DNA from 4 places in the Chitinophaga agri genome. Region 1 is predicted to be linked to each of the others. Evidence: riboswitches for the same ligand, from Rfam matches in the RefSeq annotation. Region 1 holds a riboswitch; each other region holds the start of a gene.
What was found. Region 1 has a riboswitch for cobalamin ahead of metE (5-methyltetrahydropteroyltriglutamate--homocysteine S-methyltransferase). Riboswitches for the same ligand answer to the same signal wherever they lie in the genome.
Positions count from the first base shown of each region.

Region 2: linked by a shared signal. The riboswitch ahead of GWR21_RS03880 (DUF5074 domain-containing protein) and the one ahead of metE (5-methyltetrahydropteroyltriglutamate--homocysteine S-methyltransferase) in region 1 are both predicted to bind cobalamin.
Region 3: linked by a shared signal. The riboswitch ahead of GWR21_RS02610 ((2Fe-2S) ferredoxin domain-containing protein) and the one ahead of metE (5-methyltetrahydropteroyltriglutamate--homocysteine S-methyltransferase) in region 1 are both predicted to bind cobalamin.
Region 4: linked by a shared signal. The riboswitch ahead of GWR21_RS28840 (TonB-dependent receptor) and the one ahead of metE (5-methyltetrahydropteroyltriglutamate--homocysteine S-methyltransferase) in region 1 are both predicted to bind cobalamin.

Region 1 is NZ_CP048113.1:3,028,559-3,033,829, forward strand. It holds gene GWR21_RS11890 (MotA/TolQ/ExbB proton channel family protein) at 1-557, opposite strand, end outside; gene pepT (peptidase T) at 677-1,921, opposite strand; cobalamin riboswitch at 2,161-2,360, shown strand; gene metE (5-methyltetrahydropteroyltriglutamate--homocysteine S-methyltransferase) at 2,407-4,713, shown strand; gene GWR21_RS11905 (cysteine-rich CWC family protein) at 4,862-5,104, shown strand; gene GWR21_RS11910 (acyl-CoA thioesterase) at 5,122-5,271, shown strand, end outside.
Region 2 is NZ_CP048113.1:1,032,652-1,037,922, forward strand. It holds gene GWR21_RS03875 (TonB-dependent receptor) at 1-1,887, opposite strand, end outside; gene GWR21_RS03880 (DUF5074 domain-containing protein) at 2,022-3,083, opposite strand; cobalamin riboswitch at 3,241-3,451, opposite strand; gene GWR21_RS03885 (STN and carboxypeptidase regulatory-like domain-containing protein) at 3,520-5,271, shown strand, end outside.
Region 3 is NZ_CP048113.1:676,026-681,296, reverse strand. It holds gene GWR21_RS02620 (pyridoxal phosphate-dependent aminotransferase) at 1-640, shown strand, start outside; gene cbiB (adenosylcobinamide-phosphate synthase CbiB) at 619-1,563, shown strand; cobalamin riboswitch at 1,622-1,820, shown strand; gene GWR21_RS02610 ((2Fe-2S) ferredoxin domain-containing protein) at 1,961-2,320, shown strand; gene GWR21_RS02605 (HoxN/HupN/NixA family nickel/cobalt transporter) at 2,330-3,166, shown strand; gene GWR21_RS02600 (SDR family oxidoreductase) at 3,173-4,015, shown strand; gene GWR21_RS02595 (sirohydrochlorin chelatase) at 4,012-4,944, shown strand; gene cobI (precorrin-2 C(20)-methyltransferase) at 4,948-5,271, shown strand, end outside.
Region 4 is NZ_CP048113.1:7,319,030-7,324,300, reverse strand. It holds gene GWR21_RS28845 (alpha/beta hydrolase family protein) at 1-619, opposite strand, end outside; gene GWR21_RS28840 (TonB-dependent receptor) at 926-3,172, opposite strand; cobalamin riboswitch at 3,342-3,533, opposite strand; gene GWR21_RS28835 (hypothetical protein) at 3,626-4,015, opposite strand; gene GWR21_RS28830 (alpha/beta fold hydrolase) at 4,275-4,607, opposite strand; gene GWR21_RS28825 (alpha/beta fold hydrolase) at 4,604-5,119, opposite strand.

The DNA.
Region 1 (5,271 bases):
GCGATCGTACCGAGGGTGATATCGGAGGTGATGGAGATGTTAAAGAAGGTCTGGATCATACCAGCGATGGTACCCAGGAACCCGAACATCGGCGCAATACCTGCGATGATGGAGAGTATCACGAGGTTCTTTTCCATCTTATAGATCTCCAGTTTACCTACATTCTCCATTGATTTTTCAATGTTCTCAATAGGTTTGCCGATACGCTGGATACCTTTATCGATCATTCTGGCGATAGGACTGTTGGTATTTTTGGACAAAGAACGGGCAGCAGAGATATTGCCATTAGAGATATGATCTCTGATCATTGGCATAAAGTTATCTTCCAGCTTACCTGCTTTGGAGATAGTAAGATACCTTTCCACGAAGGCAAAAATAGCGATCACTGAAAGTATTCCCAGGGGGATCATCAGGATACCACCTTTTACCAGGAGGTCAAGTAATCTGATTTGCTGATCGGCTGTTGCCGCAGCGGCTGCAGTGGCTGCGCTGGCAACGGTGTCCGCCTTTGGCTGTAATAGAGGTTCCTGTAATAATGTAACGAGTCCTAAGAGCATGAATAAATTTTTAACCTTGCAAAAGTATATATTTCAAGTGCAACAAGGCAGGAAGATACCAATAATATGGTAAACATTTAACGTATGTTCAGCCAAAATATTGCGAATCAACCAACTAATTAGCTCCGTTCTTCCCATACCTGGGCCAGATGCACAATCGTTTGCACCGCTTTTTCCATGTCCTGGATACTTACATACTCATTTTTACTGTGCAGCGCCATCTCTCCCGTGAAGATATTCGGGCAGGGCAATCCCATAAATGAGAGCCTGGAACCGTCCGTTCCTCCACGGATGATCAGTCGTAACGGCTCAACGCCTGCGCGGCGGATCGCTTCTTCTGCATTGGCGGTTACCTCGGGATGCAGGTCCAGCACTTCACGCATGTTACGGTATTGCTGTGTAACGGTCAGGGTCGCACTTGCCTGCGGATAGCGGGCCATCACCGTATTCATCGTATTCCGCAGGAAGTCAGCATGGTCTTCCAGCTTCGCCGTTACGAAATCGCGCAGGATAAAATCTATCTCCGCATGCTCCACAATACCGTGTATACGCACCGGGTGGATAAAACCCTGACGGTCTTCCGTAGTCTCGGGAGACAGGCTGTCTTTCGGCAGCGCATCTACTATCTCACTGGCTATTTTAATAGCACTGACAAGTTTATCTTTAGCAGTTCCCGGATGTACGCTCACGCCATCAATAGCGATCTTGGCACCATCCGCAGAGAAACTTTCATTTTCGAGTGAACCACGCTCGCCACCATCCAGTGTGTAGCCAAACTGTGCACCCAGGCGCTGTATATCCAGCTTTTCCACACCACGGCCTACTTCTTCATCCGGCGTGAACAGGATACGGATATCGCCGTGTTTCACCTCAGGATGCGTCATCAGGAACTGTGCTGCGTCCATGATCTCTGCTACACCTGCCTTATCATCTGCTCCCAGTAATGTGTTACCGCTGGCAGTAATGATGTCCTCTCCTTTCTTGGAGACCAGGTAAGGGTGTTCGGCAGCCCTGATCACGGTACCATCGTGCGGCAGACTTATATCGCCGCCGTCGTACTGGCGGTGAATGATAGGCTTTACGTCTTTCCCGCTGCAATCACTGGAAGTATCCATGTGAGAACAGAAGCAGATCACCGGCACCTGTTTAGTGGTGTTGCCGGGGATGGTCGCAAAGACATATCCATGCTCGTCCATGATGGCATCCGTAATACCTATTTCATGTAATTCGCTGACTAACAACCGGCCAAGGTCCTTCTGCTTTTCAGTAGAAGGAAAAGACTTACTCAGCGGGTCTGATTGTGTATCTATCTGCACGTAGCGCGTAAAACGCTCAGTTACCGTGTATTTATAATTGTTGAACATATTGCAAACGTAAGGAATTTCGGATTCCGGGTAATAAGTACCCTGACGATTTCTCCCATCCACAGAAAAAATTACTGTTTGCATGGATTACATTCAACAAAACAGCACACATCTACTTTTAAAATCAATAATAAAGAACAAAACACCAAATAAAAATACTTTTATTACATTTTGTTCCATATTATTAAGTTTGCACAGAAAATAAGAAGACACTTATATCAACAGCGGAAACTTGACATCATTCAATAACTGTTTGTGGTTTCCCTCCTGTAAAGCGGAAGGAATTAAAAAGGAACCGTGTGTAAATCACGGGCTGACGCGCAACTGTAAGTAACCTACCGGGTATGACCACATATGTTCATTGTCCCGCCTGCGGCAGATGAGAAGAACGGTCGTCACTGTTACAAGCCAGGATACTTGCCTCAGACAGCTGCATATATACTTTCGCAAGTCTCCCATTTTTTACACCATTAAAACATCTAAGTATGCAAACAAACATTCTTGGCTATCCGCGTATTGGTAGCAACCGGGAATTAAAGAAAGCGAATGAAGCCTACTGGGCAGGTAAGATCTCCCTCGAAAAATTACAGCTTACTGCCCGGCAGTTACGCCGGCAGAACTGGGAGACATTGCATCAGGCAGGTATTAACCTGATTCCATCTAATGACTTTTCCTACTATGATCAGATACTGGATATGTGTATCATGACCGGCGCCATACCCGCACGTTTCAAAGCTTTAAAAGAAAACCTCGTAAACCCCGGCAGTCCTGAGCTATATTTCGCTATGGCGCGTGGTTATCAGAAAAATGGCTTTGATGCCACCGCCATGGAAATGACGAAATGGTTCGATACCAATTATCATTACCTGGTACCTGAGTTTGATGCCTCACAGCATTACAGTTTGCTGTACAATAAATGCCTGGAAGAATTCAAAGAAGCTGCGACGCTCGGTATCCATACCAAACCTGTGGTGATCGGCCCTGTCAGCTTCCTGCTGCTGGGTAAGATAAAAGATGAAGCACTGCAGCCAGCAGCATTGCTGGATAAATTACTGCCTGTGTACAATCAGCTGCTGCAGTCTTTACAACAGGCCGGCGCTACCTGGGTACAAATTGATGAACCCACATTGGTACTCGACCTCACACCGGAACAACAGGATCTTTTCCTCCAGGCATATGCACAGATGAGAGCTGCTGTGCCGGCACTGAAACTACTGCTGACCACCTATTTCGGCGGACTACAGGACAACACTCCGTTAGCGGTGCAACTACCGGTAGACGCGTTACACATAGACCTTGTGAGAGCACCTGAACAACTGGATACGATACTGCCGCTCTTACCAGCGAATGTACTGCTGTCTATCGGTGTCGTGAACGGCCGTAATATCTGGAAGAATAACTATGAAGCATCACTCGGGCTGATACAGCAAGCGATCGATGTAATCGGCAAGGATCGGGTACTGATCGCGACTTCCTGCTCCCTGTTACATACGCCTTATGACCTCGACCTGGAAACAGATGAGGCAGTGCTCACGCCACAGATTAAAAACTGGATGGCCTTTGCCAAACAGAAGGTAAACGAGGTGATTGCATTAAGAGACATTATTGCAGGTAACAAGGTATTACTGCAGGCCAATCAGGCAACCATGCAGGAAAAAAGCACCGCTGCCATCATCCACAAACCAGCAGTGAAAGCCCGGCTGGCAGCACTGACGGATGCGGATGCAACACGTAAACATCCTTTTGCTATCCGGCAGCAGGCACAGGAAGCAGTATTGCAACTGCCCTTATTTCCGACCACAACCATCGGCTCTTTCCCGCAAACAGAAGATATCAGAAAACTACGTGCTGACTTCAAAAAAGGTATCATCAGCAAAGAAGCATATGATACTTCCATCCGCAAAGCAGTAGCCGACTCCGTGCAGTTGCAGGAAAGCCTGCGCCTGGATGTTCTCGTACATGGGGAGTTTGAGCGGAATGACATGGTGGAATATTTCGGCGAGCAACTGGAAGGATTTGTATTCACGCAAAACGGATGGGTACAGAGTTATGGATCCAGGTGTGTCAAACCACCCGTGATATATGGCGACGTGCAACGTAGCGTACCCATGACCGTTGAATGGAGCAGTTATGCACAATCGCTTACCAATAAGCCAATGAAAGGCATGCTGACAGGACCTGTCACCATTTTGCAATGGTCGTTCGTACGTGACGACCAGCCACGTGCTGCTACTACCTTACAGATAGCACTGGCTATCCGTGATGAAGTGAATGATCTTGAAAAAGCAGGCATAAATGTGATACAGGTTGACGAACCTGCTATCAGAGAAGGTTTACCCCTGCGTGAGGCCGACTGGCCATCCTACCTGGAGTGGGCTGTTAAAGCGTTCAGGGTCGCGGTATCCGGCGTAGCAGATACAACACAGATACATACGCATATGTGCTATGCGGAGTTCAATGATATTATCAGCAATATTGCTGCCATGGACGCAGATGTGATCACGATAGAAACCTCCCGCTCACAGATGGAATTGCTGGAAGTATTTGCTACGTTCCGCTATCCATATGAGATAGGTCCGGGTGTGTATGACATTCACTCTCCGCGCGTGCCGACCGTACAGGAAATGACGGAGTTGCTGGAGAAGGCAGCACAGTTGCTGCCGGCACGTAACATCTGGGTCAACCCTGACTGCGGACTGAAAACCCGCAAATGGCCTGAAACAGAGCAGGCATTACGTAACATGGTGGCTGCCGCACATAACATGCGCGTAGCAGCTAAGACAACGGTATAATTATATCCTGATAACCATCATCCGCCATTCAAAACAGGACAGTGCAGCAGGTCATCTGCTGCACTGTCCTATCTTCTGCAATCAGCACATATCCAGCGCATTGCAAAACAGTTCCCCGTTTACTGATTCCGTTTCGTAACTTTGCGGCATGGCTTGTCATGAAACCATTACCTGCCCACGCTGCCATGCAGCATTTGAATGCCGCGTTGGCTCGATCCTTCGCTGTCAATGCCAGCAGGTAACGCTGACTGAAGAGGAGCGCACCTTTATAGGTGAGACTTATTCCGGATGTCTCTGCGCCGGATGCTTAAATGACATGAAAAAGAATTACAGGCAAACCCGCTTTAAAGAACGCCTGCGACAACTATTCTCCCTGCGGTCAAAAAGATAAACAAGAAGAACAACTATATGGCATACGAAAAACAGATAGCCGAATCCGTTACACGGATATTCAAAGCGGTATTTCCAAACACAGTGAACCATTATGATACCTTATTCGGCGGTACAGCCATGCAGTTAATGGATGAAGCAGCTTTCATTACAGCGACCCGTTTCAGT
Region 2 (5,271 bases), 2.0 Mb from region 1:
TTCTCCTGTCAGTTTAATCAGCTTATGCTTATATAAAAAGCTGGTCGATACTGACAGATCGCTGGTATACCACGGCTCCACGTAATACATGGGAATATTGGTATTCAGGAAATAACGTTCTCCCACGTATATAAAGCTATAATTAATATCCCACTTATGCCAGGAGGCATGCGCAATGAAAGAACCGCTGTGTACAGGTACATAAGCGATCTGGTCTTTGTAATTGACCTCTTCCGGATTGGATACATCCAGTGCCTGCTGATAGGTATATTTCACTGAAAAGTCAGTCTGCACGCTCTTCAGTAACGCCGGTGATAACTGTATACTGGCATCTGCACCATATATATCAACGCCACCGATGTTCTGCATCATCCACTGAAAGTTGCGGCCGGGGGCCGCTACGATCTTATCTTTCACATGACTGTAATAAGCGTCCGCCTGCAGGGAGAAGAACTGTATGAATTTCCCGGTATTGCGGGCGTATCCCAGGCCTATGTTATATTGTTTTGTATGCTCCGGACGCAGGTCAGGATTACCTACAGTACTGTAATACATATCGTTGAAAGTAGGCATCCGGAAGATGCTCTTGTAGAATGCACGCAGTTTCAGGTCTTGCTGATGGAATGGCTGCCAGGACACGAGTATAGTTGGTCGCAGTGCCTGATAGTCCCTGCCGGAGTTATATAGTTTCGTCTGTTCATTGATAAACGTAGCCAGCACATTGCCCTGTATGTCTACCTGTCCCAGATGCAGGTTTGTCGCTGCGGCGGCCAGGGTGGTATAACGCGTAGGGATGGCAAAATGGTCAAGGTTAACAGCGGTCATCTCGTTCAGCTGGAAGTCGGCCGATAGTGCGACATCCCAGAAGCTGGTGACCTTATATTGATTGGCTGCAGAGATATAGTACTCATGCTGGCGGTAGCGGTTCATGAGTGCACCATAGTCTGCAATGATTGATGTATCCAGGTAGCGGACGTAATCATACATATACTTGGCACTGAGCAGCATCGTATACCGCTTACTGAATTTCCTGTTGTAGGAGGCTTGTACAAACAGGTTCCGGTCCCACTGGTGCTGACCGTTCAGGAACTTATTACTGACGATGGCGCCCGGCAATCCACGGGTAGAGTTATAGTAATAGACTTTCGCATTCCATGTACTGCTATCTTTGAGCTGACCATACAGGCCGGCTTCCACACGGGCAGCGTCGATACCGGCGTTTTGTCTGACTGCCGTGGTATCATAGGCACCATTGGTATACCTGAACCTATATCTTCCGTGACCATGTGTCCATTCACTGCTCACAACGGCGGAGAGCCTGTCAGACAGTTTTTGTTCTATTCTTACAGCGGGATTGAACAATCCGAAGGAACCGGTTTTAAGTGACACCTTCCCATGTGTTGTTTCTCCTGTTGCAAATACCGGTTTACGGGATTGCAGGTAGATAGAAGAAGCGGCAGCAAACCCCTTCGCCGGCTGGAGGATCGTTCCTTTCTGTGCATTATACAGATCTATCTGTTCAATGTTATCGAGTGAGAAGCGGCCCAGGTCTACGGTGCCGTTCTGCGCGTTACCTAACTGTATACCGTCATAGAATACGCCCACGTGGTTCGTTCCCATACTACGCACGTTGATCGTCTTCAGCCCTCCGAGCCCACCATAATCCTTCAGCTGCACGCCAGAAAAGAAGCGCACAGCATCCGCTACAGATAAACTATTCATCTTCTCGAGCGCCACACCGCTCAGCGTCTGTACGGGAGATACTGAATTATTCTTATTGGAGAAGATGGTAACGCCCTGCAACATGCGCGTGACAGCAGTATCCTGGGCGGAAAGCTGAAATCCGGACGCCAGTAAAAGGATGAATATGTATAACCGAACGGCCAAGTTAATTGATTTGAAAATCAGGAATTAAGAATCGGGTAGCCTGACATGCCAAAGCGTTGCGCCTTTGTCATTGACCAGCAATTAAGCAATGCGAAAAGATCTTTTCGCATCAATTCTTAATTCCTGATTGCTGATTATTTATTAAACAGCGCCATACCGGGGAAGAAGTAGCCGCTATAAGTCTTACTCTTCACCAGCGCGCCTGTCGTCGCATTATGTATATAAACCTGGTTATTGACATCGGCACCATACAGGTTCGTGTTACTATTCAGGACCAGGTAGTTCCTTGCCTTGTCATAAGCGATCCCCTTTCCATAAAAATACTGACCTGAAGGCAGTGTGATAAATGCGGTTGTCAATGACGCAGCATTACCCGGAATATATTTATAGATCCTGTCTGTACCTGATACAATGAAGACCGCGTTCTCCACAGTAGATGCAACGATGGAACTGTTGTTATAAGTGAACTCGTTATAATGAACAGGGAAATTGGTCGTGATACTATCTACCGCCAGTGTAGACGGATTGATCTTCTTCAGCTGTGTTTTGGAAGCCGCCCATACACTGCCATCTGTGCTTTGCACGAACCCGCATACAGCGGTACCCAGTTTTTTTGCGATGCTGTAATCACTGGTATTGAGTGCAATGATCCCTTCTTTAGCAGACAGGATAAATATATAATTACCGCTTTTAAACATGTCGGTCACTTCTCCGGTGATACCAGCAACGGCGGTACCCAGGGTAACAGCAGTCAGGTTCAGCGGATATACACCATCCACCGCACTTACAAGACCTCTTGTATCATCAACACCAACGAAGGAACGGCCATCACCACCCGGCAGCGCGTCAATACGGCCGGTTTCTTTTAACGTATTGGCATCAGCCACTACCAGCGGAGCGCCATATTTACCAACGAAATACAGTCTGCCATTAAATACGGTTGCGAACTGCATGGTAGAGGTATTGGGACCTAATGTCTTACCGGCATTCTCGGCAGAGTATACATACTGGTAAACGGAATCCTTGTCGTAGTCATAGAAGTTCAGGTCTCCGGATTTCGTACCGTAGTTACCTTCGGATACGATCAGGAAGCCGTTCTCGTATTTTCCGGGGACCACGATCACATCATCATCCTTACAGGAAGCGGCTGCCAGCAGCAGACCAGCCAATAACCAGTTGCGTAGATTTTTATACATACATCAAATTTTTTCCGGTGGATAATACATACTCACATAACAACAATAAGCCGCCAGTCAAACCGGGTGCTCAGTTGGTATATCAGCGGATCTAAAAAATAATTGAACCAGGCCATTACTGACCCTCACAACATCAGCGCTTTCACCCGAAGGCACGGTATGTCTGTTGCAGCTGGCAGGTCTTCTGACTCTCCTGCTTTTCCCGGGCCTTCCCGCCCGCTTTCGGCGGACAGTGGCATTGGAGCGGTCTTCGGGAAAAACGATCGTACGTGTTACGATACAGGATTACAGCTACGGGGATAGCTCCGGACTTACACCGGATTCCCTTTTAATTCACCACTGGTGAAACCAAATGCGGCACAAACCTACTGTAAGGGTAGTTAATATCCAAAAAGAAAAATAGGTAGTATCTTGCCGCAAATTCAAAACTGTTCTGTTGAAACGACTATTCGTGTTAGTAGCATTCCTCCTTGGAGGCTATACCAGCTATGCCCAAAACCTGCTTAATAAAACGGTCTCACTGACCGCTGACCGTAAGCCCCTTGCCGCAGTACTAGATAACATGGCGATGCAGGGGGATTTCAGTTTTTCTTATGTGAAAGAATTCATTCATGATGATAGTCTTGTGACGATCAACGTCAGTAACCGGTCCGTCAAACAGGTGCTGGACATATTGTTCCAGGGCAATTTTCAGTTCCGTGAAATAGGCAACCAGATCATCATACAACCCGGCACCTCATCCAAAGAGAAGTGGTATGTGGTAAGCGGATACATCAAAGACGCCGTCACCGGCCAGCCTATTGCTAATGCCAGCGTATACGACGGTATGCTGCTGATCTCAACACTGACCAATGAGCAGGGTTATTTTAAACTGCGCCTGCGTGAAAAGGAAAGAACAGCGGCCCTGCTAACCGTCAGCAAGGAATTGTACCGCGATACGGTCATGCTGGTACCGGCAGGGCGTGACCAGGAGATGAATGCCAGCATTAAGCCTGCTGCACCTATACAACTGACCGTGGTAGATGTCAATCAGCATACCCATGTAGAGCAGACTTTCTTCGGACGCTTCTTCCTGTCTTCCCGCCAGCGTATGCAGAGTCTCAACCTGAGCGACTTCTTTACCCGTCAGCCATACCAGTACTCCCTTGTCCCTGCTATTGGCACCCATGGAAGGATAGGCTCCCAGGTAGTGAATAAGTTCTCTATGAACCTGATCGGTGGTTATACGGCAGGTCTGAGTGGTGTCGAGATAGCGGGCGTTTTCAACATTGACCAGAAGGATGTGAAATGGGTCCAGCTTGCAGGGATCTTTAATATAGTAGGCGGACATTTCACCGGTGTACAGGTTGGAGGCATCCATAATCATATCATGGATTCGCTGAAAGGGGTGCAGATCGGTGGTATCAGTAATATATTGAAATATGGCTTCCATGGTGCCCAGATCAGTGGTACCTATAACCAGGCAGGTGGTGATGGACAGGGAGTGCAGATAGGCGGTATCCTCAACAATGCGGGAGGAAGCCTGAAGGGCGCTCAGGTAGCGGGCTTCCTGAACCTTGGCCGGGACAGTATAGATGGCGCACAGATCGCTGGCGCTGTTAACGTCGGCTGGGGCGACATTAAAGGGGCTCAGATAGCGGGTGCTGTGAATATGGGCCGTAAACAGGTTGACGGAGCACAGATCGCTGGGGTGATCAACTACCGCACAGGAGGTGATGGGACCCAGGTAGCGGGCGCTGTCAATGTCAGCCTCGATACGACGAGTGGCGTACAGCTATCAGGCTTGATCAATTACACCAAAGTACTAAAAGGCGTACAGATCGGCTTTGTGAACTATGCGGATTCTTCTGATGGCTTCAGCTTTGGTGTGTTTAACTTTGTCAGAAAGGGCTTTCACCAGGTCCTGGTGTATAATAATGAGCTCACTGACGTCAATATCGCTTACAGGTCCGGTAGCCGGAAGTTGTATAGTTTGCTGCTGGCAGGGATGAAACTGGGCGACAAACGTGCATATACGTTCGGATATGGCATCGGCCACCCCTTCACCGTGTCTCCCCGGTCGGAGATCACGGTGGAACTTACCTCACAGTCCCTTTACCTGGGCAGCTGGAATGATACCAATTCTATCATCCGGTTACAGACAGCCTGGAACCGCCGGCTGAACAAATACCTGACACTGTATGGCGGC
Region 3 (5,271 bases), 2.4 Mb from region 1:
CCTGGTATTCTTCGGTAACCCGAACAATCCTACCGGAGCTATACTGACGCGGGACACGATCACGCAGCTACTCACCGCCCATCCGAAAACGATTTTCGTCATAGATGAAGCCTACGTTGACTTTACAGAAGCGGTGATTTCGATGGCCGGCGCCATTGACCGCCATCCCAATCTGATCATCATCAAATCACTCACAAAAACATATTCCATCCCCGGCCTGCGCCTCGGATACATCCTCAGTAATGCGGCACTGATCAGCAAGATCCTGGCTTCCAAAATGCCCTGGTCTGTCAATGCCCTGGCCATAGAAGCGGGTCTCTACATCGCAGCACACAGGGATACACTCAAGCTGCCTGTCAGCCGCCTCCGGAAAGACACACAGGAACTGATGGATCAACTACGTTACATGCAGGAATTCAGTGTCTGGCACACACACACGAACTTCTTCCTCTGTATGACGCACCGGTTCTCTGCATCATTACTCAAACAATACCTGCTGAGCAATCATGGTCTGCTTATCCGCGACGCGTCCAACTTTAAAAGTCTGTCTACACAACACTTCCGGATCGCTACACAACGGCCGGAGGACAACCAATTACTGATCAAAGCCCTGAACACATGGATCAACGGTTTCTCCTGATCATTATTCCTTTAGTGACGGGCTATCTGCTGGACCTTGCGCTGGGCGATCCCCGCTGGCTGCCACACCCTGTCCGCCTTTTCGGATCCATTATCGCCAGATGCACCGCTACACTTAATAAAGGCGAATACCGGTTCATCAAAGGTATGTGGATGACCCTTGCCCTCTGTATCGTCACGGGCGGGCTCTTTTATGGCGCACAATATCTGTTACTGCAATTACAGACACCCATTTTTTATTACCTGTTCACCAGCATATTTGTCTTCTATGGTTTGGCGAATAAAAGCCTCTTACAGGAAGGCAAAGAGGTTTTTGACACATTGGCTACCCAGGGACTGGAAGCGGGCAGAAAACGACTGTCCTGGATCGTAGGCAGGGAAACAACGCACCTGCGTGAAAACCAGATCCGTACGGCCGTATTTGAAACCCTTTCTGAAAACCTGAGCGACGGTGTCATCGCGCCTTTGTTCTATTATGCCGTCGGAGGCTTACCGGCCATGATGATTTATAAGATGATCAACACCCTTGACTCGATGATCGGTTACAAAAAGGAGGAATTCTTCTGGTTTGGGAAGTTCGCCGCCCGCCTGGATGATGTGGCCAACTTTATCCCGGCCCGTATCACGGCCGTGCTGATGGTACTGGCCACCTTCAGTAAACGGGGGCTGATCTATATCTTTAAATACGGTAACCAGCATGCCAGCCCTAACTCCGGGTACCCCGAGTCCGCTCTTGCCGGCATATTGCATTGCCGTTTCGGCGGCCCCAACACCTACCATGGGCAGGTAGTTGTCAAGCCATATATTGGGGAACATGCCAGGGACCTCGCCCATGAGGAGCTACGCAAAGTCATGTATATCAATCATGCAGTGACGTTGCTGACCCTCGTGATCATTACCGCCCTTTATTATTCATTAGCATAACTAACTGATTAACTGTACGCTGCTTTTATCTACTGATAAAAAAAGTAAATAAATACCTACATTTGCTACGGTTTTTGGTTTTCAGCCGCTCACAAACCGGTTGAAATTAAAAGGGAATTTGGTGTGATTCCAAAACAGTTCCCGCTGCTGTAAGTTCTGTAACAGCTTTTAACTGATGCCACTGTCCGCCTGTCGGCGCATGGGAAGGCGTTAAAAGTAGAACGAGTCAGAAGACCTGCCAACGACTATGTTTATCCAACACTTCGGGAAAAAAGTGGAAGGAGTACATTCCGCAGTTTGCCATCCGCACACCTGCACTTGTTTCCTTTCTATTTCCGGGGGTCTTGTTTAATCATTAACGGGTAATTAATGTATTAAATCAAAAGTAACGACCAGCATGGCAATCAAAGACCTGACGAAAGTTCAGAAAATCCTCTTTATCTGTAATGGCGGCACCTGCAGCAACAAAGGCGCAGATGAAACGACCATCAGATTAAGGACACATCTCTCCGAAAATGACCTGAACGATGAGATCCACACCGTCCGCACCAAGTGCCTGGGCCAGTGTACCTGGGGCCCCATGGTATTTATGCATCCGGAAGGCCTGTGGTATAAAGAAGTCTCTCCTGAAACCACCCGCGCCATCGTCGCAGAGCACCTGATGAAGAATGCACTTGTCATGGACCATGTACACTTCCCGGAAGCGGAACTGGTTGATGCGAAACCACTCTCCTATAACAGCCAGCCTAACGAATAAACGCATCTTATGGACATCCTGCAACAAGATCTGACCGGATTCATTGTCCTGTCTGTGCTGGGTTTAAGGCATGGTCTGGATCCCGATCATATCACGGTGATTGATAGCTACACCTACCGCCTGCATCTCCATAAAAGCAAATGGACCCGCTGGGTAGGCACCCTGTTCACGTTTGGCCATGGCATCATGGTCACGGCTATCGCGTTATTCCTGTGTATACTGAAGAACAACTTTGAGATACCTCCCGTACTGGATCTCGTCGTGGAATGGTTGTCTTCCGTGATGCTGCTGCTCATGGGTATTTCAAACCTGATCAACCTGTCCCGTAAAGACAATACGACCGTCAGCGGATTCCGTAAAAGACTGCTGCCAAAAGTGTTTGATAACAGTCTGAACCCATTCACCGTCATCCTCACGGGTATTATCTTCGGATTCATCTTCGATACCTCTTCACAGATCGCTGCCTTCGGGTATGCTGTATCTGTATCTAATCAATGGGTATACGCCATTATGGGTGGCATCGTATTCTCGCTCGGGCTGATCGCCACGGGCACCTGCGACTCCCTGCTGCTGAGCAAACTGCTGAAAACATTTGACCAGAAAAAGATCCAGCGTCATCGTTTTAAACTGAATGTCCTGATCACGATCATGTGTTTTGCCATTCCTTTGTATAAAATTGCAAGCACATGGAACGAATCACTCGAACTTAGTGATTTCCAGAATAATATTGTCGGACTGGTTTTTATTAGTATCATTATATCTTTATACGCGGAACTGTACCTGCGGCACCGGTATGCGAAGGCGGAAACAGTGATCGTCAGTGAACAGGTCCGCGCAGAAGATTAAATCAATATGAGCAACACACCGGAAAATACGATCAGCATCTTAGGCTGCGGCTGGCTCGGCCTCCCGCTGGCTGTCCATCTTGTAAAAGAAGGATACCTGGTGAAAGGCTCTGTCACGACGGACGACAAAATGAATGAACTGGCGGAACAACAGATCAAACCCTACAAAGTAATGATCACCGACGCCGGTATTGACAGCAATGACATGACAGGCTTCCTGCAAAGTCAGATACTGATCATTAACTTCCCTCCTTCCCGCAGAGAAGATGTTGTGTTGTACCATCAGGCACAGATGGCCCACCTCATAAAAGAAGTGGAGCACAGTCCGGTGAAACACGTGCTCTTCATCAGCTCTACTTCTGTCTACCCTGATGTGAATGGAGAAGTATATGAACATGAAGTAGCCATGCCTACAAAAGGCAGCGGCAAGGCACTGCTCACCGTAGAAAAAATGCTGCGTACCAATGTTCGTTTTATGACAACAGTGATACGCTTCGCAGGACTGATCGGTTACGACCGTATGCCTGGCCGTTTCCTGGCTGGCAAAAAGAATGTAGAGAACGGGGATGCACCGATCAATGTCATCCACCAGGACGACTGTATTGCGCTGATCCGGGAGATCATCCGGCAACAGGCATGGGGTGATGTATTCAATGCCTGCGCAGATGAACATCCCACCCGCCGGGAATACTACACCCAGGCGGCCGCTGTCGCCGGACTGGAACTGCCTACCTTCGCAGTCACCGCCGATCCGCATTTCAAGATAGTTAACGCTGACAAGATCAAACAAAGACTGGACTATTCGTTCAGGTACCCTGATCCGCTCAGCCTTTTACATAGTGGTATATGATGAAAGGGATTTTAATCTGTGGTCATGGCAGCCGCGACCCCGAAGGTGTCGAAGGCTTTAAGGCATTGGTAGCACTGATGCGCAACCGCTATCCTGACCGGATGGTGGATTATGGCTTTCTTGAATTTGCACACCCGGTATACGCTGCCGCCGTAGAACGTATGTACGTGGCAGGTGTACGGGAGATCATCGCTATTCCTGCCATCCTCTTTGCCGGTGGACATGCCAAAAACGACATTCCCTTCGAAATGAATACGCTGCAGGCACAATATCCTGATCTGCGGATCAGACTGGGCCGGCACATTGGTATCACACCTTCTATCCTGCAACTGGCAAAGAAGCTGGTAGAACAGGCGGAAGCTGCCCATCCGGCGATGGACAGAAAAGATGCCTGTCTGCTGCTCGTAGGCAGAGGTACGTCCGATCCGGATGCTAACTCCGATATTGTGAAACTGACCCGTATGCTGGGTGAAGGCCTGGGCTTCGGATTTACTACGACTGCCTTCATTGGCGTCACACAGCCTTTACTGAAAGATCACTTACCGATCATCGATCACCTGCCGTATAAAAGGATTGTCGCATTGCCCGTATTCCTGTTCACAGGTGTACTGCTTAAAAAGATCTATACACAGCTCGAAGAATTCAGTGCTATCACCAATAAAACAGTGATCGCAACTAAGTCCTTCGAATGCGATGAACTCCTGATGCAAACAATCGACGAACGTGTCAGAGAAGTCGAAGACGGTCATCCGAATATGAACTGCCAGTTGTGTAAATACCGTACGCAGATCATCGGTTTCGAGGATGAAGTCGGTAAAGAACAAACTGGACACCACCTGGCTGTAAAAGGTATCCTCTTTGAAGAAGATGAAAAACCTGGTGAAAAGAAAACCGTGTTCACAACCGTTAAAAAGATCCTCGGCATCTGATACATGAATAGACAGGGAAAGATATATGGCGTATCACTAGGCCCCGGCGATCCGTTGCTGATCACCGTGAAAGGCCTGCAAACATTGCAGCACGCAGATAAGATCTACTATCCGGGATCCTTGCTGGCGGATGGTCAGACCGCCAGTTATTCTTTGCAGATATTACAGCATTACCGGCTGGACGAAAAAAAACTCCAGGGGATGTTCCTGAAAATGTCAGACGACCGCCAGTCGGCTGAACAGACCTACGCGGAGACATTTCAGCTGATACTGGCTGATTATCAGAAAGGACTTCAGATAGCCTTTGTCAGTGAAGGGGATATTTCA
Region 4 (5,271 bases), 3.7 Mb from region 1:
ACTTATCAAATATAAGGTTATTGATCCCCAACGGTGATCCCATGGTAATAAAACAAACCGGATGTTCAGGCTTACGGAACAGGCACTCATAAGCCACGACAGCGCCCAGGGAATGTCCGATAACAATCTTCACATCATCTGTAAATTTATTCATCACTTTCTCAATAACCGCCTCCCGTATAGCTTTGTCATTCATATAACGCACCACCTGTTTAAGGTCTCCCATCATCATGTGCTGGCTGATATTCACAAAGAACTTACTTCTGGATAACATCCTGATACCCCATTGTGCCCATTGCGGGGTGCCCAGATGCTGCTGCGCAAAAACTTCCCTGCCGGCGACTTTACCGGGCTCCTGGATGACGGCTTCTTCCAGCAATGCCTCCATCAGCGCTATCTCTTCTGTAGTCATATCTTTGGGATCATACTTATCATCGCCGCTGAGCAGATCCTGTTTTCTGAATAAATGGCCATAAAAAGGGCATACCAGGTCTTCCTTTACAATGTCTACATTAACGTTATGCAACCCTCCTGCGAGATAAGGCCACCATTCACTATGAATTACTTCATCTGCTTTATACTGCTGACCAATGCCATGAACGGCTAGTATACGGGGCATATCAATATAGTTTTAGATGTTGGGGGAATCTGTAAACAGTCAATGGTGTAATAACGTGGCTGACAGGGCAATAGTTTAAAATTATGCTATAATTCAAAAATCAACAATATTTTACCCTGGCACTTTAATGCTACCGGGATAACAACTAATAAAATATATGACTCCCTTATACCCGGAATCAGAAGACTATATCTACCAGGAATGTCAAAGATTCATGGGGGAAACTGAACAGCTGGCGCATCGTGCGCATATAAAGCGGGAATATCCGCCTGACCTTCCTTATAAAAAAGACCAGGCGGGAGGTGGTTATTTCTGTAGAGCGTATTTAAGCGTCAGTAAATAACTGCGTGTAATGCCGGGATAGAACTGGTTAGTGATGATGACATTAGCAAAATATCGCTTATTGACTACGTTATTTACATTCAGCCGCAGCCCTACCCTGCCTATCTGATAACCGATCGCGGCATCGGTCACTGTATATGCTGGTAATACATAAGTGTTGTTACTGTTTGCATAGGTATCAGACATATAATTAGCACCTATACCGGCGCTCAGTCCGCGTAATACCGTACGCTGCAACTGATAGTTGACCCATACGTTCGCCATGTGCCTGGGCGCCAGTGCCACCGTCCTGCCTGCGACAGGGTTGACGTTATCGCCGGCAAACGGCCGGTACTTTGCTATTGTGAAAGTATACCCTGCATTCACATCAAGACCGGCTAGTGGTGAACCCTGGAACTCCAGTTCGTAGCCTTTGGAATCAGCGGAGCCTACACGCTTGTATACACCCCCGGGTAAACTTTCCACCTGATTGTTCTTACGCATATAATAAACTGCTCCATTCAGTGCCCAGGTATTACCTAACTCCAGGCGGGTGCCCACTTCTGCCTGATATCCATCTTCCGGATCGAAGGTCTCTCCGTTAGGCGCTACTCTTCTTGATGGCTTGAAATAAGTGGAATAAGAACCGTATACCGACCACATTTCTGTTGGCTGATATACCAGACCTGCACGATAGGTAAATGCGGAAGAAGGGATATTCGTCTTTACTCCCTTATCTGTCACATGGTCTGCGCGATCCACCTTATTAGTAAAATAAGTTCCCCGGAAAATATCGTAACGTACACCTATCAAACCTTTCACTTTTTCGGACAACCTTACCCATTCCTGTGCATAGAATCCATGTACACGCTCTTGTGTAGCACGGTATTGCGTACGATAGTAATCAAGATCACCCTGATTCAGCACAGGATCCTGAACAGCTATAGTGGTATGTAGTCCTGCGCCGAAAATATTACCATTATAGGTTTTTCTGTCGAGGATGCTTAGCGAATAACCAACCAGTAATTTATGTTCAATACCACCAGTCTTCGTTGTATATGTCAGTTCCAGCTGGTTCTGCAGGGGTCTGGTCAGGTGATTAAAATATAATGGTGAGGAACGTGTCAATGAATCCAGTGCTTCGTTGAAGCGCAGTTCCTCTGTGGAAAAGTAGTCAATGTTGTCATCAGAATAGGACAGCTGATCAGACAACTGCCATGCTTCACTAAACTGATGTGTATAGCGTAGCTGGAAATCATAACGCGTGTTTTTCAGAAAGTCAGCAGGATCGTTATACCGCGTATTCACGTCCAGTCCCGGCGCCAATCTTCCTCCTTCCAGCATGGGGATACCTGCATCAGTGTCGTATTTATCTTTGTTTGCACCAACAGTGAAATAGAAGTTATCGCGGGCAGTAGGCGTGTATTCTAATGCCAGATAAGCATTGTTGGTATTGACACCCGACCGACGGTAACCATCTGTTTCAGAGAAACCCACATCAACGCGGTATGAGAGGGTACCAGATAACGGACCACCTGCACCCGCACGCATACGGCGGGTATTGAAGCTGCCATAGGTGGCGGAGAAATCAGCACGCTGCTCTCTGGTAGGACGCTTGCGCACCAGGTTGATAATTCCTCCCAGTGCAGAGTGACCGAATAATACAGATGCCGGGCCTTTTAAGACCTCGATGCGCTCAATATTAGCCAGGTTGGTGCTCGGTGCACTGGTAGAGATATTGTGACGTTCATCCCTTACACCATCCACCAGTAATACGAAGTTATTAAAACCGCGTACGGTAAAATGCTGAAAACCACCATAAGTATTATTGGCTCTTACACCAGTAGTATTCTTCATGGCATCACCGAGATCGTCTATGCCCCGCTGTTCAAGTGTATGGGCAGAAACAGCACTGGTGGTGAGCGGTATATCTCTTACGGGAACACCAATTTTGTTGATGCCGGTAAAGGAAGCACGCTGTGTGGTGCTAACGGTAACGGCCGACAGCTGCCTTGGCCGTCCTGTATCTGAAGTGAGCTGACCGTGCAAATGATCATTGGCAGGATGAGGTATGTGCTGTGCATGGCTGGGCGTAACAGGCAGCATGATCTGCATAAAGCAAAGCATCACACACATAGCAAATGACTGCTTACAAAAGGGAATACGGCGCTCAGGAACGAACACAGACAAAGGGTTGCTGTCCGGCGCAGCAATAGTTGTAGTAGTTTGCATTGATAAGTTGATAAAGAATAATGAAACATTGTTCTTCCAGACTTTACCATGCTGTCAGAGATGGATACAAGAAAGATTGAAGGCTTGCGTCAGTACATACCTAGCCCTGAAATAAAGCCACTCCGGACGCAAAACCTCCGGACCTAACGTTGCTTCATTCCACGAAAGCATTGCCAGCAAAGAAAAGGCAGGTCTCCTGACTTGTAACGTGACTGCCGTCCTTCCCATCCGCCTATGGCGAACAGTGGACATTCGGTGGCAGTAACTTTGTGTGTTACTTACAGTTGCGGGACAGTTCGTGATTTACACACGATTCCCTATTAATCTGCGGTTAAGCAGAACCTTTTCCCGTCGGGGGGAAAGAAAAAAGAACTGAACGGGCGCAAATATATGATTTTGGCTGGCAAGTACGCCCGGGTATTAAAATTTCCGGCTCATGCAGGAACATGGCTGCTACCTAAGCTTCCCTGATCGGAACACCATCACAACTCCTATTATCATTAACAATAGTATCGATCCTATCAGATAAAAAGAGGATCCCATCACCTCATCAGGATATAATACCAGTTCATGTCCTCTGAGATATCGCATATCCATGTATTCGCCGACAAAATGTTTGCTACAGAAAAACCGGCTGACATTTTTTTTATATGTCATACCATTATACTGAAAGGCCGCCTGTGACTGCAATGATTTTCCCCCTTCACAAAAAGTGGGTCTGTCGGTTAACAACATTTTCACTACTGTACCTTTCGTTGCCACCTGATACTGTGCTGCATAACGTGACGCAAAAAAGAAAATAGCAATGGCTAACACTACTGTAGCCAGGATGAATTTATTCATGGTCTGTTGATAAATACACGTCAAATATAGTCGATTTTACCTGGCTTTTACTAACGTATACAAATACACACACCGGCTAAGAATAGCCGGTGATCTGCTTAGACCTACAACTGTCTCAATTGCGCTAAACGCAGCAATTGTTACTGCTAATTATTTGATAACAAATATGGCATTAAATATCCGGTGCGTGTATTGCCGAACGAATGAAACGGGTATAATGACGTTTCAAACGGAAAGAACCTGTACTGAGTCGTGATGTCTATCTGTTGTCTATCATTTCCAGGATATATTGTACCGTAGCCACTGGTTGTTCTTCCGGCACATAATGTCCTGCATCTCCGACAACGATCACCTTCGGATCGGCCATCTGTTGCAACGCAGCGCCCATATACGCTCCCAGCGCATATTGTCCCCCCAGGGCCAATACAGGTATCTGTAAACGATGTACGCCCGCTTTGTTGACCTGCGCACTGGTGGTAAATGCCCTGTAATATTCGAAACCATATTGCAGACGCTCCTTCCCTGTGTAAGCGCGCACATATACATCCAGGTCTTCCTCGCTGATGGCCGTTTTCACAAAAGATTTATTCATGAAATACCAGGCCAGATATTCCTTCTCCCTGCCCACGACCAATGTTTCTGGTATATCGGCCACGGCGTGGAAATAAAACTGCCAGATCCTGCCTGCGTTAGCGGGTTTAAAGATGTCGTCAGACATAAACCCGGAATAGCGGCGTCAATTACTGTCAGCGTATTTAACTGCGCTTCATGATACAACGCAAAAGATACCGCGACCCAGCTACCCACATCATGTGATACCAGGTGTACCTTATCAATATGCAAATGGCTGATAAAACGACTTATGATACCAGCTATCGATCTGGTATCATAATATAATGCAGGGCTACTACCTCCGAGTCCGGGCAGGTCAACCGCTATCACCCTGTTATGTGCTGCCAGCAGGGGAATGACTTTACGCCATACGTAGGACGTCTGCGGCCAGCCATGCAACAGCAATATAACATCCCCCTGACCTTGTTCATAATAACAAAGCGTCGTACTTTCGATCTGCATAAATTTTGCTTCAGGCATTTGTGCTTTCATTGTGCTAACGGATAAAAATGTAAATAGTGCTACGAGTGAGCAACTGTCTCATGCAGTAAAATTATTCAGACAGCCGTTTGTATGGAAAGACAAAAAACAGGTAATTCCTGCCATTCCTGAACCACTAACTATATCTCTGATTGATGATGAGT